One region of the Halomonas sp. GD1P12 genome, then DNA from elsewhere that is predicted to be linked to it. Evidence: predicted binding sites of a transcription regulator. Region 1 holds the regulator's gene; each other region holds the start of a gene.

Evidence for each region. Region 1 encodes sigma-54, which starts transcription at its own class of promoters, with help from an activator protein. Its sites were predicted from a motif close to TGGCACNNNNNTTGCTNT; they were not measured.
Region 2: OCT39_RS10870 (HAD-IIB family hydrolase) is a predicted target of sigma-54. The motif match lies at 2,453-2,470, and genes of this name have one in related genera.
Region 3: OCT39_RS16260 (P-II family nitrogen regulator) is a predicted target of sigma-54. The motif match lies at 2,510-2,527, and genes of this name have one in related genera.

What each region holds. Positions count from the first base shown of each region.
Region 1 is NZ_CP107007.1:2,122,656-2,127,894, reverse strand. Features, by position in the region: gene OCT39_RS09965 (PTS sugar transporter subunit IIA) at 1-347, opposite strand, end outside; gene hpf (ribosome hibernation-promoting factor, HPF/YfiA family) at 352-660, opposite strand; gene OCT39_RS09955 (RNA polymerase factor sigma-54) at 742-2,154, opposite strand; gene lptB (LPS export ABC transporter ATP-binding protein) at 2,260-2,985, opposite strand; gene lptA (lipopolysaccharide transport periplasmic protein LptA) at 3,020-3,511, opposite strand; gene lptC (LPS export ABC transporter periplasmic protein LptC) at 3,514-4,152, opposite strand; gene OCT39_RS09935 (KdsC family phosphatase) at 4,274-4,804, opposite strand; gene OCT39_RS09930 (KpsF/GutQ family sugar-phosphate isomerase) at 4,841-5,239, opposite strand, start outside.
Region 2 is NZ_CP107007.1:2,345,715-2,350,953, forward strand. Features, by position in the region: gene OCT39_RS10860 (methyl-accepting chemotaxis protein) at 1-84, shown strand, start outside; gene OCT39_RS10865 (glycosyl transferase) at 135-1,355, opposite strand; gene OCT39_RS10870 (HAD-IIB family hydrolase) at 1,403-2,338, opposite strand; gene OCT39_RS10875 (OmpA family protein) at 2,902-3,939, opposite strand; gene OCT39_RS10880 (hypothetical protein) at 4,076-4,771, shown strand; gene OCT39_RS10885 (FlgO family outer membrane protein) at 4,776-5,239, shown strand, end outside.
Region 3 is NZ_CP107007.1:3,533,079-3,538,317, reverse strand. Features, by position in the region: gene OCT39_RS16275 (TonB-dependent receptor) at 1-1,706, opposite strand, end outside; gene OCT39_RS16270 (accessory factor UbiK family protein) at 1,839-2,240, opposite strand; gene OCT39_RS16265 (hypothetical protein) at 2,264-2,467, shown strand; gene OCT39_RS16260 (P-II family nitrogen regulator) at 2,619-2,957, shown strand; gene OCT39_RS16255 (ammonium transporter) at 3,021-4,268, shown strand; gene glnK (P-II family nitrogen regulator) at 4,430-4,768, shown strand; gene OCT39_RS16245 (ferredoxin--NADP reductase) at 4,842-5,239, opposite strand, start outside.

The DNA of each region.
Region 1 (5,239 bases):
AGCGCCAGATGCGTGTCGTCCGCCTCTTCCGGTACCAGCAGCACGAACACCAGATCCACCGGATCGCCATCGATGGCGTCGAAGTCGACGGGTTCGGCGAGCTTTAGAAAGCCGGCGATCGGCGCGCTGCAGTGCGGACTTCGGGCGTGGGGAATCGCGACCCCATTGCCGATGCCGGTACTGCCAAGGCGCTCACGACCGACCAGCCGGCTGAAGACTTCCTGACTATCCAGGCTCGGTGTGTTTTGAGCGATGAACGTGCTGAAGAACTCCAGCACCCGTTTTTTGCTGCCCCCGGGGACGTCGAACAGCACGCGCTCCGGGGGGAGTATGGTTTCCAGGGTCATCGAATTAACGCACGCCAGCGCCCTGGGCGCGGGCCTGTGCTTTTTCCTTGTGTTTTACCAGTTGGCGGTCGAGCTTGTCGGCCAGGGCGTCGATGGCGGCATACATATCGTTGTCCTCGGCTTCGGCGTGTACGTCGGCGCCCGAAGCATGCAGCGTGCAGGCGGCCTGCTGACGCTCCTTTTCGATCGACAGCGTCACCTGCACGGTGGTGATGTTGTCGTAGTGGCGTTCGATACGCTCGAGTTTCTCGTTGACGTAGTCACGCAGGGCGTCTGTCAGTTCCAGGTGATGACCGGTAATGTTCACTTGCATCGACGTACTCCTAATCCAGGACTGTCCTTCGATTGTAACCCTTTTTCCGCCATTGCAAAGCCCTGCCGGCAAGTTTCCCGTTTAACGTAAACGGCGCCGCTCACTGGAGGAGGGAATGCCCATCGCTTCGCGGTATTTGGCCACGGTGCGCCTGGCCACGTTGATGCCGTTGGCCTCGAGTAGCGTGACCAAATGGCTGTCCGATAGCGGCTTGCCTGGCGTTTCGTCTTGAATCAGTTTTTTGAGCCGGGCGCGGATCGCGGTGCTGGAGTGGCTGTCGCCGCCGTCCTGACCGCTCACCTGGCTCGAGAAAAAGTACTTGAGCTCGAATACGCCGCGGGGCGTGTGAATATATTTTTGCGTCGTGACCCGCGAGATCGTCGACTCGTGCATCTCCACCGCTTCGGCGATGTCGGCGAGAATCAACGGTTTCATCGCTTCTTCGCCGCGCTCCAGAAAACCGATCTGGCGAGCGATGATTTCGCGGCCAACGCGCAAAAGGGTGTCGTTTCGACTCGACAGGCTCTTGATCAGCCAGCGCGCCTCCTGCAGGTGTTCTTTCAAGAACTGATTGTCCTGGCTCTTGTCGGCGCGCTTGATGAGGCTGGCGTAGTCCGGCTGAACGCGAAGCTTGGGCAGCGCCTCCGGATTGAGCTCGAGATGCCAGCCTTCCTGGTCGTGACGGACCACCAGGTCCGGGGTGATGTAGCTTTGGTTGGTGGCACCAAAGGCGCTGCCCGGGCGCGGGTCGAGGCTTCGAATCAGCCGAACCACATCGTCGAGCTGCTCGTCATCGAGGCTGAGGCGGCGTTTCAACAGGCGCAGGTCGTTTTTGCCCAGCGCTTCCAGAAACTGACGCACCAGGCGCCGGGCCTGCATCAGCAGCGGAGTATCGTCGGCAAGCGCTGCCAGCTGTAGCAGCAGACACTCGCGCAGATCGCGGGCGAACACGCCGGTGGGCTCGAACTGCTGCACGCGCAGCAGCACGTTTTCCACCTCCCGCTGGCTCAGGCCGTCCAGGCCCTGGGCCTTAAGGCCTTCGCGAATGTCGTTAAGCGGCTGGGTCAGGTAGCCGTTGGCATCCAGCGCATCGATCAGGCTTTCGGCAATGGCATGGTCTCGTGGGCTGGTATCCGTCATCGCCAACTGCCACAACAGATGCCCCTGAAGGCTTTGGCCAGTGGCCTGGCGCTCGAAATCCGGGCCTTCGCCGCTGCCACCGGCGGCCATGTCCTGGTAGGTGTCGGACCATTCGCTGTCGGTGGCAAGCTCCTGGGGGATGCTCTCTTCCCACTCGGTTTCTGGCGTCTCCTGGGTTGTCTCTTCGCCGAATTCGTCTTCCTGCTCTAAAAGCGGGTTGGCGTCGAGCGCCTGCTGGATCTCCTGGCGCAGGTCCAACGTCGAGAGCTGCAGCAGGGCGATAGCCTGCTGCAGCTGCGGTGTCATGGTCAGCTGCGTACCGACGCGCAGCTGTAGAGAAGCTTTCATGACCATCGAAGAACCACTCGTTACTCGTAAAGCTCCACACTAGAGCGAGACGGGGTTCGACGCAAGTGCAATAAATATGCCACTACCCGGAACTTTATGGTTGTCACCGGGTTAGAGGCGAAAATCTGCGCCCAGATAGACCTCGCGCACCTTTTGATCGCCAAGAATGGCGTCGGCGTCGCCGCTTGCGATGATATGGCCGTCGCCGACGATATAGGCGATGTCGCAGATATCCAGCGTCTCACGGACGTTGTGGTCGGTGATCAACACGCCGATATGGCGCGCCTTGAGCGCAAGGATGATCGACTTGATCTCGCCGACGGAAATTGGATCCACCCCGGCGAAGGGTTCGTCGAGCAGGATGAAGGCCGGGTCAGTGGCCAGCGACCGGGCGATTTCCACGCGGCGGCGCTCGCCACCGGAGAGGCTCATCCCCAGGTTGTCGCGAATGTGGGTGATGTGAAAATCTTCCAGCAGCTGCTCCAGGCGCGCCTGGCGGGCAGGGCGGTCCAGCTCCTTGCGCGTCTCCAGAATGGCCATGATGTTGTCGGCCACCGAGAGCTTTCTAAAGATCGATGCCTCCTGGGGCAGATAGCCGATGCCGGCGATGGCGCGTTCGTGCATCGGTGCCCGGGTCAAATCCAGCTCGTCGATACCTACGCTTCCGGCATCCGCCTTGACCAGCCCCACGATCATGTAAAACGAGGTCGTCTTGCCCGCCCCGTTAGGGCCAAGCAGGCCCACGACGCTGCCCTGGGTGATCTCCAGATTGATATCCTTGACCACCCGGCGGCGCTTGTAGCTTTTGGCCAGGTGGCGGGCGTGAAGCGTCTTGATCGCTTCAGGTTGGGTGCTCGACACGATGACTCTCCTATTGCGCGGGCTGCAGCGTCATGCGAATGCGCTGGTTGTCGCCACCGCTGACGTCGGAGCGCGCCTGAACCACTTCGCGGTCGATAAAATACTCCAGCCGCCCGCCACGAAAGCGGTCGCTGCGCTGGGTGAGCTCGGCCTGATCGATCAGCTCGACCCGGCGCTCGCTGACGTGGTAAACGATGCGTCGCGCCCAGCCCTCCATGGGCGCCGGCTCATTTTCGAGCTGGTTGCGAAGATAGGCGCGCTCGCCGGTGGCGGTCGCCTGGGAGAGCTCGCCGGCATCGTTGCGCGTGATTTCGACGCGGTCGCCGCGAATCTGCATCTCGCCCTGGCGAATGTTGACGTTGCCGGAATAGACCGCGGTGCCCGCACGCTGGTCGAGGTCGAGCCGGTCGGCTTCCACTTCGACGGGCGCCTGGCTGGTTTGCGCCTGGGCGGTCAGCGGCAGCGCCAGGCTCAGCAGTGCGATTCGTAAATAAGCGTGCATAACTACTCCTGCAAGGTGGAATCCGAAACGGTAGGGTCCTGGGGTGTCGGGTCGGCGGCTTGTCGCGCTTGAACCGGCGGATGCGTGCCGCGCACGTTGTCGCTCATGCGTACCTGGCTTTCATCGAGCCAGACGTCCATGCGCTCGGCACTCATACGTTGGGGCGGCTGCTGCAAAAGTGCGGGCGCCTCGGTATAGGCGTGGCGCTCGAGACCCTCGTAGTGTAGGCGCTCGGTATCGAGCTGCCAGCCCTCGTCCGGGGCGAGCAGCCGGGCGTTGCCTTCCAGGATCAGCGTCTGGCGCTCGTTTTGCAGCGTGCCATGATCGGCGCTGGCAAGCCATTGACGCTGCTCACTGTCGTAAAGCGTTGCCCGCGGCGCCTCGATTTCGGTCAGCGCGCGCTGGGGCGTATGCACCAGCCGCGGCGTATCGAGGCGCTGAGAGACCCCGCCGGTGTCGTTGAAAAGCGTAAGCCCTGCATTCTCGAGCACGTGGCCGGGCTCTTCGCGCTGTACGTCCGGGTCGACCGCGACCGTCGCCGGGCCGCCCGGGTCCAGCCACACAAGCCAGGCGCCCAGGGCGATGACCAGGGCGGGAAGCCAAAGGCGTTTTTTGATCCGTCTTGCCGTCGAGCCCGGCATCGTGTCACCTCGGGGTCGGTTCAAGGGCGGCTTTCGTCGAGGAGAGCCGTTGAGTCTTGCGCGCGATCATCGCGACCGCAAGGTTATAGACAGGTAGTCATGTTAAAGATAGGTAGTCATGTTAAAGATAGGTATCCATCACCGCGTCCCAGTGGCCCTGGGTCATCAGCAGCGTGTCGCAAATTTCGCGCACCGCGCCGTGGCCGCCGAGCGCATCGGTGATCCAGTCGGCGTGGGTGTGCATATAGTCCGGGGCGTTGGGGACGGTGATGCCGACGCCTGCGCGCTTGATGCACTTGAGATCCGGCAGATCGTCACCGCAGTAGGCCACCTGATCGAGATCCAGTGATAGCCGCGAGCAGAGCGCTTTAAGCGTGGCGAGCTTGTCCTCGACCCCCTGGTGGACGTGGGTGATACCGAGGGCGGCGGCGCGCTGGCTGACCATGGGAGAGTCGCGGCCGGTAATCAGCGCAACGTGAAAGCCGGCGCGTTTGAGCAGTTTGAGCCCGTGTCCATCCTGGGTGTGAAACGCCTTGATCTCGATGCCGTCGGCCTGGAAATAGAGGCGTCCATCGGTCATGACGCCATCCACGTCGATGGCGAGCAGGCGAACGTTACGAAGGCGGTCGTTGAGAGCATCGGGTACGGCCATGGGGACTCCGTTATCATCAAGTAAGGTAAACGTTGATCAAATCACGCCGCTGGAGAGCAGGTCGTGCATGTGTAAGGCACCGATCGGGCGCTCGTGTTCATCCACGACCGCCAGCGCCGTGATACGGCTATCTTCCATCAGGCGTACCGCTTCGGCGGCGAGCATGTTGGGCCCCACGCGCTTGCCGGGCCGTGTCATCACCTCGTCGACGCTGACTTCGCGAAGGTCGAAATGCTCGTCCAGGGTGCGGCGCAGATCGCCGTCGGTATAGACACCGGCCAGACGCCCCTGATCGTCCACCACGCAGGTAAAGCCCAGCCCCTGACGGGTGATTTCCAGCAGCGCATCGCGTAGCGGGCTTCCAAGCGCCACCGTCGGCAGGCGATCGCCGCTGTGCATCAAGTCCTTGACGCGCAAAAGCAGGCGCTTGCCAAG
Region 2 (5,239 bases), 220 kb from region 1:
GTCGCCAACTTTCGTATCAACGCCAGTGAGCCTTCGCCCACGCCTGCGTCCTTGAGCTCCACCCCCGCCCTCGCCGCTTTCTAACCCGCCGCCCGGTCGATTCGTCGACCGGGCGCGGCGTTTTCAACGCCCGTTCATACCTTGCCCTGGTTATCAAGCTCCACGGCCTCGTGCATGCGCGGGAGCAGATCGGGAATGGCGGCCTGTACGCGGCTCCAGCTGGGAATGAAGGGGCGCTCGCGCGGGTTGTCCAGAAACAGGTTGCCCGCCTCCAGCAGGTTACTGGCGAAAAGCTCGACGGCCTGCTCTTCGCTGTGGCGATCCAAGCTCAGGCCATTCATGGTGGCGTCGTGGTCGTAGGCTTCGATCAGATCCAGCGCCAGCCGGTAGTAGGTCGCCTTCAGGGTGCGAAAATCCTCGCTGCTGAAACTCACGCCCTGGGTGGCGAGCTTGCGATAAAGCGCCTTGGCGATGTCGAGGCTCATGCGGTTGAGCCCGCCGGAGGCGTCCTCTTCGCTGACCGGCTGGTGCTTGTGATCGTAGGTGTCGGCGATATCGACCTGGCAAATCTGGCGCATCGAGTAGTTGCGCTGAAGCTCTGACAACACGCCAATTTCAAGGCCCCAGTCCGCCGGAATACGAATGCCTTCCAGCACTTCGCTGCGCATGGCGAACTCGCCGGAAAGCGGATAGCGAAAGCTGTCCAGATAATCCAGATACGGCAGTGGCCCGCAGACGGTTTTCAGCGCGCGCAAAAGCGGCGTCACCATCAGCCGCGAGACGCGCCCGTTGAGCTTGCCCTCGGCAATACGCGGGTAGTAGCCCTTGCAGAAGCTGTAGTTGAAGCGCGGGTGGGCCAGCGGGTACATCAGGCGCGCCAGAAGCCCCCGATCGTAGGTCAGAATATCGCAGTCGTGCAGCCCCACCACTTTCGAGCGGTTCGACGCCAGCAGGTAGCCCGAACAGTACCAGACGTTACGCCCCTTGCCCGGCTCCACCGCCCCCAGGCCGTGGTCTTCGAGCTCGTCGTGTAGCGCGGTCAAGCGCGGGCCGTCGTTCCAGAGAATGCGGGTATGCTGGGGCAGGCGTGAAAAGAACTCCCGGGCATAGAGAAACTGCTCGCGGTCGGCGCGATCCAGGCCAATCACGATTTCGCCCAAATAAGGTACGTCCTTGAGCTCATCGATGATCGCCGACAGCGCCGGCCCCTCGAGCTCGGAAAACAGCGACGGCAGAATCAATCCCATGGGGCGGCGCTCGGCGAACCGGCAAAGATCCGCCTCCAGCTCCGCGACGGGGCGGCGGGTCAGGTTATGAAAGTCCGTGATCAATCCATTCTGATGAAAATCGCTCATATGCCCTCTCTGGCGTAGCGCCTGCGTTTTAGTTTGTTCGCGTTCGGTCAGGGCGTGTCGGTATCAAGGCTTGGCCGTTCATCCTGGCCGCCCCACCAGTGCGTAAGACCTTCGACCCAACCAGCGGGGCCAAAGGCGTCGGTGCGATAAAGCGCGGCGCTTTGAGGCTCGACCGCCAAGTCGTGGCGCCCCTTGATGACCACCGCCTGATCCACCGCTTCGAGCATGGCGATGTCGTTGGGGCCGTCGCCCAGCCCCAGGGTCAGTGGGCGGCTGCCTCTCAGGGCGCTAAAGCGCTTGACCAGCCACTCCACGGCGCTCCCCTTGTTCGAAGACGCCCCCATCACGTGATAAAACCGTCCGCCCTGGGTCAACGTCAGCCCGTCGCTTTCCAGCGCCAGGCGAAAGGCGTCGAGGGCGATGTCGTTGTCCTCCCACACGAGCGGCTCGCTGCCTTCGCGTTGGCGCGCGGCGAGCGCGCGCGGCTCATCGAGCCCGGTCAGCGCCATCAGCTCCTCGACGGACATCTCCCCCATTCGGATAAAACGAACGCCCAGACGCTCGCGCCACACGTTCAAGCGCGCGCGAATGAAGCGGCTATCCACACCGGTATGTTTGATGACGAGGCTGTCGCGGGCGCTACCGGGGCGGTCAAGGCTCGGGTGACACCAGCCCGGGGGTAAACCGATGACCGCGCCGTTTTCGGCGACGAAGGGCGTTGCGGTGAGATCCAGCGCCTGGCGAAGCGCGATGAGCTCGGCGCGGGTTTTGCTGGTCACAGGGATGACCGGCACGCCGAGCACGCGAAGCCTTGTCAGCGTGGCGCGGGCAGGCGAGAAATCGTAGCTGTCGTGATCGAGCAACGAGCCGTCCAGGTCGGTGACCACCAGGCGCGGCGTTAAAGCGAGCTCCAGCGCCGGCGTGTCTGCCGTTGACGTTTCACGGGAGTGCGTTGGCTTGCTCGAAGAGGCATGTTCCGTCATGGCATTACCTACTTTAGGTCAAACGCTGCTTTAGGTTGAACGGCGCGCAAGCCAACGAGGCGATGGCCTTCAAAAAGCCTTGATCCATCCCGGCGCATTGGCTTGTCTCTCATCCAAGCAGATTGTGTGCCACTCGATAAAACACTTTTTCAATCAGTGCATTGCAAAGTGAATGAACCATATAAAGGCAGAAAGCACTAGAAGAGCGCACCCCCAAAGCTCTATTTTGGTGCAGAAAATGTGCGTTTTTTTGAGCGTGGCGAACGCCACGAAAAGGCAAAGTTGGACAAGCCTTGAATCGGCGTATAAAAAAATTTGAAAAAAACTCTTGGCAGAAGCACGAAAATGTCTATACTCAAATTGTACCTGCTGGCGGCCTTGTACACCCCTCACCTGACGCCAGCAGACTACACCGAGCCAAGCCCTAGCTGACCCGCCCCCCCCCCGGCGGGTCTTTTTTTGGCCATCATTTTATAAACTGCGTTGTACACCGTTTTATAAACTGCTTTATAAACCGTTTCGCAGGCCTTATCGCGACATCCCCACTCTGTTCGACGTGATCACTATTCAATGTGAATCACTACTTCGACGCGGCGATTGCGCGCGCGCCCTTCGACGGTCGAGTTATCCGCCAGCGGGCGCGTCGCGGCGAGCCCCACCGCGCGCAGCCGCGACGCATCGACGCCCGCGGCCTGCAGCGCCTCGACGATGGCGATCGCCCGGGCGCTGGATAGCGCCCAGTTCGAGGAGTACTCCGGCGTGTTGATCGACTGGCTATCCGAGTGACCTTCGACCGACACCTCACCATCGAAGCGCTGAATGGTCTCCAAAAGGCTTCCCACCAGCGAGGCGCCGTCATCGGTCAGCTCTGCCGTGGCGGAAGGAAACAGCAGCCGGTCCTGCACGCGCAGGCTGATGCCTTCGGCCACGCGCGCGACTTCCACCCCGTCAAGACTCGGCAAATAGAGCGACTCGTTCAAACGCTCGGCCACGCTGACCGCGCCGCGTACCGCTTCTTCACTGATGGGCACCGCGTTGACCGGCGGCTCATCGGTCAGAATCACCATGTAGTCGGCAAGCGGCGCCGCGCCTACAGGCCTAAGCGCTTGGCTTGCGCGTTCGGCGAATAGCGGCGCGGGCAGCAGCCACTCGAAGGCGGGCGCCGCGGGCACCTCCTCAAGTTCCACGGGCGCAGGCGTATGAGCCAAAAGCGCAGGCGGCGCCATAGTGGCCGGAGCCGGCGGCACGATCCGGCTACCCGGCAGCCCCACCACGCCCAGCGCGGCGCTGATCGCCATCGGGCTTAGCTCACCCGCGTTCGGGATGGGAAGCGCCGTGGCGGCGCGGGTCAGCGGTGCGGGCAGCGGCACATCGAGGATTGATTCCAGCACGATAGGCCCGTCGAAACTGGAAAGCTCGAGCGGCTCGTCGCTCGAGAAGCCCGGGCGTATATTGGCCGCCGCGATGATGACGACGAACAGCGCGACCAGCAGCGTCATGATATCGAGATAGCTGATCATCCAGCCGCTGTTGCCGTCCTCAGCCGGATACGCGGACAAAAGCGTGTCGTGGCGCGAGCCGCCGCGGTGATCTTCAAGCATGGGCGTGATTACTCATTCAAGTGTTCGAGCGATTGGCCGATAAGTACTCGTATGGAAAGCCAGTTTATCAAAAACCCCTTTTGCGAAGAGAAGGAACTAGCCGTTGTATACCCGTCTTTTAGCTGGAACGACGCGCGTGGCAGGCGCACTCGGCGTGGGGCTTTTGAGTCTTGCTCTGAGCGGCTGCTTCTACGCCAACACCTCCCAGGCCCCGATTGCGACGACCTATCCCTACTCGGAGCAGCAGCGCATGCAGGCTGCGCACCACTGGGAGATACTCGCCCGCCACGAGGCCAGCCAGATCCTCCAGCGCGAGCGGGTGCGCTTTCGCGACCTGCACATCAAAAATCCGCACCCGGACGGCTACGTTCCCTATAGCGGCGGCGAGTTCGACCGCGGCTTTCGCACCTTCTTGACCAGCGAGCTGGTGACCCGTGGCGCCAACGTGACCACCGCCGCCGGGGCCAACAGCGTCGACGTGATCGTGGACGTCGAAATCGTCGAGCACCGCGACCGTGGGTTCATTCGCCCGCCGACCGGCGCGTTCACCGCGCTGACCGCGGGCATCGCCGTGGCGACCATACCCATCAATCATTGGGCCGAGCCGGCGTTGGGACTAATTCCTGCCGGTATCGCCGCGGACGTCTTCAGCGGTAGCTGGACATATACCGGCAACGAAGAGATCATCATCACCACGCAGGTCGTCGATGGCGACCGCATTCTCTACTCGTCGTCGAACATCTACTACATCAACGGCGGCGACCGGCGCCAGTACGCGCCGCAGCGGGTGCACTACCCGGACCCCGCCATTCCGCTCACCGATACCTGGTAAGGCCATGCCCGTACTCACTTCGACCTCACTGCTCATTCATCTGCGTCGCGCCCTGCTCATTCTCGGCGTGTTGATGCTTGCCGGGTGCGCGGGCCTGAACCAGCGCGGCCCTAAACCCGCCCCGCCAGAGCCGGATCTTTCCGAACTCGCCCACGAAGCGGCGGCGCGCATGGTCGCCCACAACCCGGACATGACCCGCTACAGCCCGATGATCGCCGCCACGTTCGTGAGCATCGATAATCTGACCCAGTCCTCCACGTTTGGGCGCATCAGCTCGGAGATCATGGCATCCGCCTTGGCCCAGCAGGGCATGCAGGTGCGCGAGGTCAAGATGCGCGACAGCATGTTCGTCGAGGAGAACGTCGGCGAGCTGATCCTTTCACGCCAGGTACAGCGCCTTGGCGCCCAAAGCAACGCCCGCTCGATTCTGATGGGCACCTATGCCCAGGGGCAGAACTATATCTATGT
Region 3 (5,239 bases), 1.4 Mb from region 1:
ATGTAGCGCGTGAGTGACGCCTCCAGTCCGTAGTCGCGGCGGTCGTCGTCGACCTGAGCGATGTTGAGATCCTCGTCCAGCTCGATCGCGGTATCCGACCAGGCGTAGTAAACCGCTGCCTGGGCCAACCAGTCGCCGCCCTGGTAGCGCCAGCCGAGTTCGACCTGGCGGGTCTTGATGCCGTCGAGCGGGTTGTCCGCCACGGTCTGGCCGGCGCGGCCGTAATACTTGGACGGGTCGGGCAGCTCGAAGCCCTCGGAATAGCCCAGCCAGCTTTGATGGCCATTGTCGAAATCGTACAAGGCGCTTGAATTGAACAGCGTCACGTCGTAGTCGCTCGAGCCGCCGGACACGCCGTTGAAGTCGTCGATGTCCACGTCCATGCGCTGGTGGCGAACGCCGCCGCTGAGCTGGAGTTGGTCCGTGGCCCACCACTCGCCCTGGGTAAACAGCGCCAGCGTGTCGACCTCGAAGCTCGGGTAGCGCGGGGTAACGCTGTCACGGCGCTGCACGAGCCCGCCCGTGGCGTCGCTGGCGGCGCGATCAAAGCGCATTTGCGAGGCATCGAACGACTCCCGGTCGATATCCGCGCCGTAGCTCAGGTTGAAGCTGTCGGTCAGATCCGCCGAGAACAGCCCCTTCAATCCGCTTAGCGTGGTGTTCTGCTGGGAGGCGGCAAAGTAGTAGCCGCCGCCCTGGGCGCGATAGGGGAAGGGGTGAAAGCTCGATTCCTCCTCCCGGTGAAACGCCTGCAGGTAGAAATCCTGGTTCAGCAAGTCGGCGTGGTGGTAGCTGGCGCTGATCATCTTGCGGTCGGTGCGCGGCTCGCGGTCGGCGGTAAAGCCGTCGCGGATATCGGCGTTGTTCAGGTTCGGCGCAGGCGCGGCCAGGTTGGGATAGAAAACGCCGCGCTCGTTTGCCTTGCCGGAGTCATACAGCTGCCCGGTCAGTTGAAGCGTCTGGTTCGCGTCGAGCTCGACGCTCAGGTTGCCGAGTATGTCCAGGCTACGGTTGCCTTGTAAGTCGCTCTGGGCGATATCGGGAAAGATCTCGTTGCCACCGGCATCATACTGGCGGCCATTCTCATTGAGCGACACACCGATACGCCCGTATACGGTATCGCTGCCGCCGCTGGCGGACTGGGAAAGCCGCCGGTCCAGATCATGGTCGGTGTTGAAGCCGGTGGTAAGGCTCGCCTGAGTCTCGAAGTGCGGACGCCCGGATTCGCCCTGCCTGGTGATGATATTGATCAAGCCCCCCGTGGCGCCGCCGCCGTAAAGGCTGGTGGTGCCCGACAGCACTTCGACGCGCTCGATGTTGAACGGGTCGATGGCGTCGAACTGGCGCGACAGGCCGCGGGAATTGTTCAGTGAAACGCCGTCGATGAGCACCTGAACGCTACGCCCGCGCATGTTTTGCCCCGCATTGGTGCGCCCCTGGGGGCCAAAATCGAGCCCAGGCACCAGCCGGCCCAACGCGGTTTTCAAATCGCCGCCGGCGTTGATCTGTTGGGTAAGCTCGGCGCCTTCGACCACGTGCACCGCGCCGGGAATCTGGCTGATCTGGGTGGGGGTACGCGACCCCACGACGACCATGGTGTCCTGAGCGGCAGCTTCGTCCCCGGTGGTCGGTTGGGCCTGGGCAAACGTCATCAAGGGAAAAGCGCCGCTCAAGAAGGCGACGCTTAGGGGAGCAAGGCGAGTCATGAGCTATCCGAAAAGCAGATTGTTATTGAGAGAACGCCAATCAGGGGCGCTGTAAAGCGCAATGATAGGTGTTCTCATTTTTTATATCAATCTGCTGAGCCCGCGGTTTTTTTGGGTGGGAACGCTAAAGGCCTATTCGCCCAGGTCGTCGACTGCGCCGGTAGCGCCTTTCGAGTCTTTGGCCGGCTTGGCGGTCGAGGCGCGCGGTTTGGCGGCTTTTTGGGCCGGCTCGTTTGGCGCCGGAGTGGACTGGGCCTCGGCTTCCATGGGGGTTGCCTTATCGGCCTGGCTTGCGTCGATCGAGGCTTCCAGGTTCGCCACCTGACGCTCCAGCGCTTCTACCCGCGAGCGGGTGCGCTGCAGCACGTCCATCAGAATGTCGAAATCCTCGCGGGAGACCAGCTCCATACGATCAAACGCACCGCGCATGACCTGTTGCACGCCTTTTTGAATGTCTTCCGGCGCATGGGAAGCGTTTTGTAAACGATCGCCGATTTGCTGGGCGAGGCGGCTAATACGGTCTTGGGTCGCCATGACTCTCTCCTGATGAGGAACGCATGAAGGTAAACGACGTGTCGCTGTACGTCTTTGCAGTAAGGATACGCAACCGTAGCGAAATACGCATGTTTCGCAGACGAGAAAGCAGTGACTTTTTCAATGCATCAAAAGAAGGCAAGGCGCTTTTCTATTCGCACTTATATGGTGCGGTGAATTATCTCTGCACCGCCTTGGCGCGCTGGGCAACGGCCTCGTTACGTTAAGGCGTCGCTTAAAGTTATGATTTTTTAGTTAATTTTAGTGAATGGCACGGTATGAGCATTAACGAGGCATCGCATTAATGTCGGCGGCAGTGCCGCTACTTATTCCAGCGCCGCTCATTTTAGCGCTACTTACCCAGCAGGGAGATCCGGGATGAAACTCATCACCGCTATCATCAAGCCGTTCAAGCTCGACGACGTTCGTGAAGCACTGGCCGACAACGGCGTGCAGGGGATCACGGTGACCGAGGTCAAGGGCTTCGGGCGTCAGAAGGGCCATACCGAACTCTACCGGGGCGCCGAGTACGTCGTCGATTTTCTGCCCAAGGTGAAGGTGGAAGTCGCGGTCGACGACTCGCGCCTGGACGGTGTGCTCGATGCCATCTGCAGCGCGGCGAACAGCGGCAAGATCGGCGACGGTAAGGTCTTCGTCACGCCGCTCGAGGACGTCATCCGTATTCGTACCGGCGAGCGCGGCGCCGACGCGGTATAGCCTGCAGGATTTGGATACGTCTTGATCGAATCACTATAACGCCAGGAACACGGGGAACGATTCATGAACGAAGTCACCGATCTGAGCTACGCGCTCGATACCTTTTACTTTTTGATCTGCGGCGTGCTGGTCATGTGGATGGCCGCCGGCTTCTCGATGCTCGAGGCTGGCATGGTACGTGCCAAGAACACTGCAGAAATCCTGACCAAGAACATTGCGCTGTTCGCCATCGCTTGCACCATGTATCTACTGGTGGGCTACTACATCATGTACTCCAGTGGTGAAGGCGGCTTCTTGCCAAGCCTTGGCATGCTGCTGGGCGCTGAAAATAGCGTGGACGCGGTGCTTGGCGGCGGTGAAGACGCGCCTTACTACTCCATGCGCTCCGACTTCTTCTTCCAGGTGGTCTTTGTGGCAACGGCCATGTCGATCGTCTCCGGTGCGGTGGCCGAGCGCATGAAGCTCTGGGCGTTTCTGGCCTTCGCCGTGGTGATGACAGGCTTCATCTATCCGGTGTCCGGCTACTGGACCTGGGGCGGCGGTTGGCTCGCCGAGGTGGGCTACTCCGACTACGCCGGTTCCGGCATCGTGCATATGGCAGGTGCGGCGGCGGCGCTTGCAGGCGTGCTGATTCTTGGTCCGCGTAAGGGCAAGTACGGTAAGGACGGTGCCATTCACGCCATTCCCGGCGCCAACATGCCGCTGGCCACCCTGGGTACCTTCATCCTGTGGATGGGCTGGTTCGGTTTCAACGGCGGCTCGGAGCTCAAGATGTCCGACGTGGCCTCGGCCAATAACGTCGCTCAGGTATTCGTCAACACCAATGCCGCTGCCGCCGGTGGCGTGATCGCTGCGCTGATCCTGGCCAAGCTGTGGTTTCGTAAGGCGGATCTCACCATGGCGCTCAACGGGGCGCTTGCCGGGCTCGTCGCCATCACCGCCGATCCGCTGTCGCCCACGGCGCTGGGTGCGGCCATCATCGGCGCGGTGGGTGGTTTGATCGTCGTCGCCGCCATCGTTACGCTGGATAAAGTGAAGCTGGACGACCCGGTCGGTGCGATCTCGGTACACGGCGCCGTTGGGATCTGGGGCGTACTGGCGGTGCCCTTCACCAACGCGGAGGCCTCCTTCGGCGCGCAGCTGATCGGAATCGTGGGCATCTTCGGTTGGGTGTTCGTGGCAAGCCTGGTCGTGTGGCTGGTGCTGAAAGCCATCATGGGGATTCGCGTCAGCGAAGAGGAAGAGTACGAAGGCGTGGATATCGCCGAGTGCGGCCTCGAAGCTTACCCGGAGTTCAGCGTCAAGAAGTAAGCACGCTTGACCCGGATCAGCGACCCAAGCCTCCCCTTCGTGGGAGGCTTTTTTATTCTCTGGCAAGAGCGGTGTATGCTTAAGGGGAGCGGGCGCGTGGGGCCCATGATGACCTTCGCTTACCCGGATAATAACGGGCCACCCAGTTAAAGGATGTCGCAATGAAACTTATCTCAGCCATTATCAAGCCGTTCAAGCTTGATGACGTACGCGAATCCCTCTCGGACATCGGCGTGCAGGGGATTACCGTGACGGAAGTGAAGGGCTTTGGCCGCCAGAAGGGGCACACCGAGCTGTACCGCGGCGCCGAGTATGTGGTGGACTTTCTGCCCAAGGTGAAGCTCGAAGTGGCCGTGGACGACGAGCTGGTCGAGCAGGTGATCGAGGCGATCACCCAGGTGGCGAACACCGGCAAGATCGGTGACGGCAAGATCTTCGTCATGCCGCTCGAGCAGGTGATTCGTATCCGTACCGGCGAAACCGGTAAAGACGCAGTTTAAGCTCGCCAGGCGCTTGCAAAAAGCCCCGCCAACCGGAAAGTTAGCGGGGCTTTTTAATGGCCTTATCGGGGTATTACTTCTCGACGAAGGCGCGCTCGATCACGTAGTCGCCGGGCTCGCCCATGCGCGGTGAGATGTTCATGCCGAGCTCGTCGAGCAGAGCGCTGGTATCGTCGAGCATGGCCGGGCTTCCGCAGATCATCGCGCGGTCCTGGCGCGGGTCGATCGGCGCAAGTCCCGTATCCTCGAAAATCTTGCCGCTGCGAATATGATCGGTCAGGCGGCCCATGGTGTGAAACTCTTCGCGCGTCACCGTCGGGTAGTAGACGAGCTTTTCGGCAACCTCCTCGCCCAGGTATTCGTGGGCGGGAAGCTCTTTGGTGATGAAGTCGGCGTAGGCCAATTCGGAGACTTCGCGCACGCCGTGTACCAACACGATCTTCTCGTAACGCTCGTACACTTCCGGGTCCT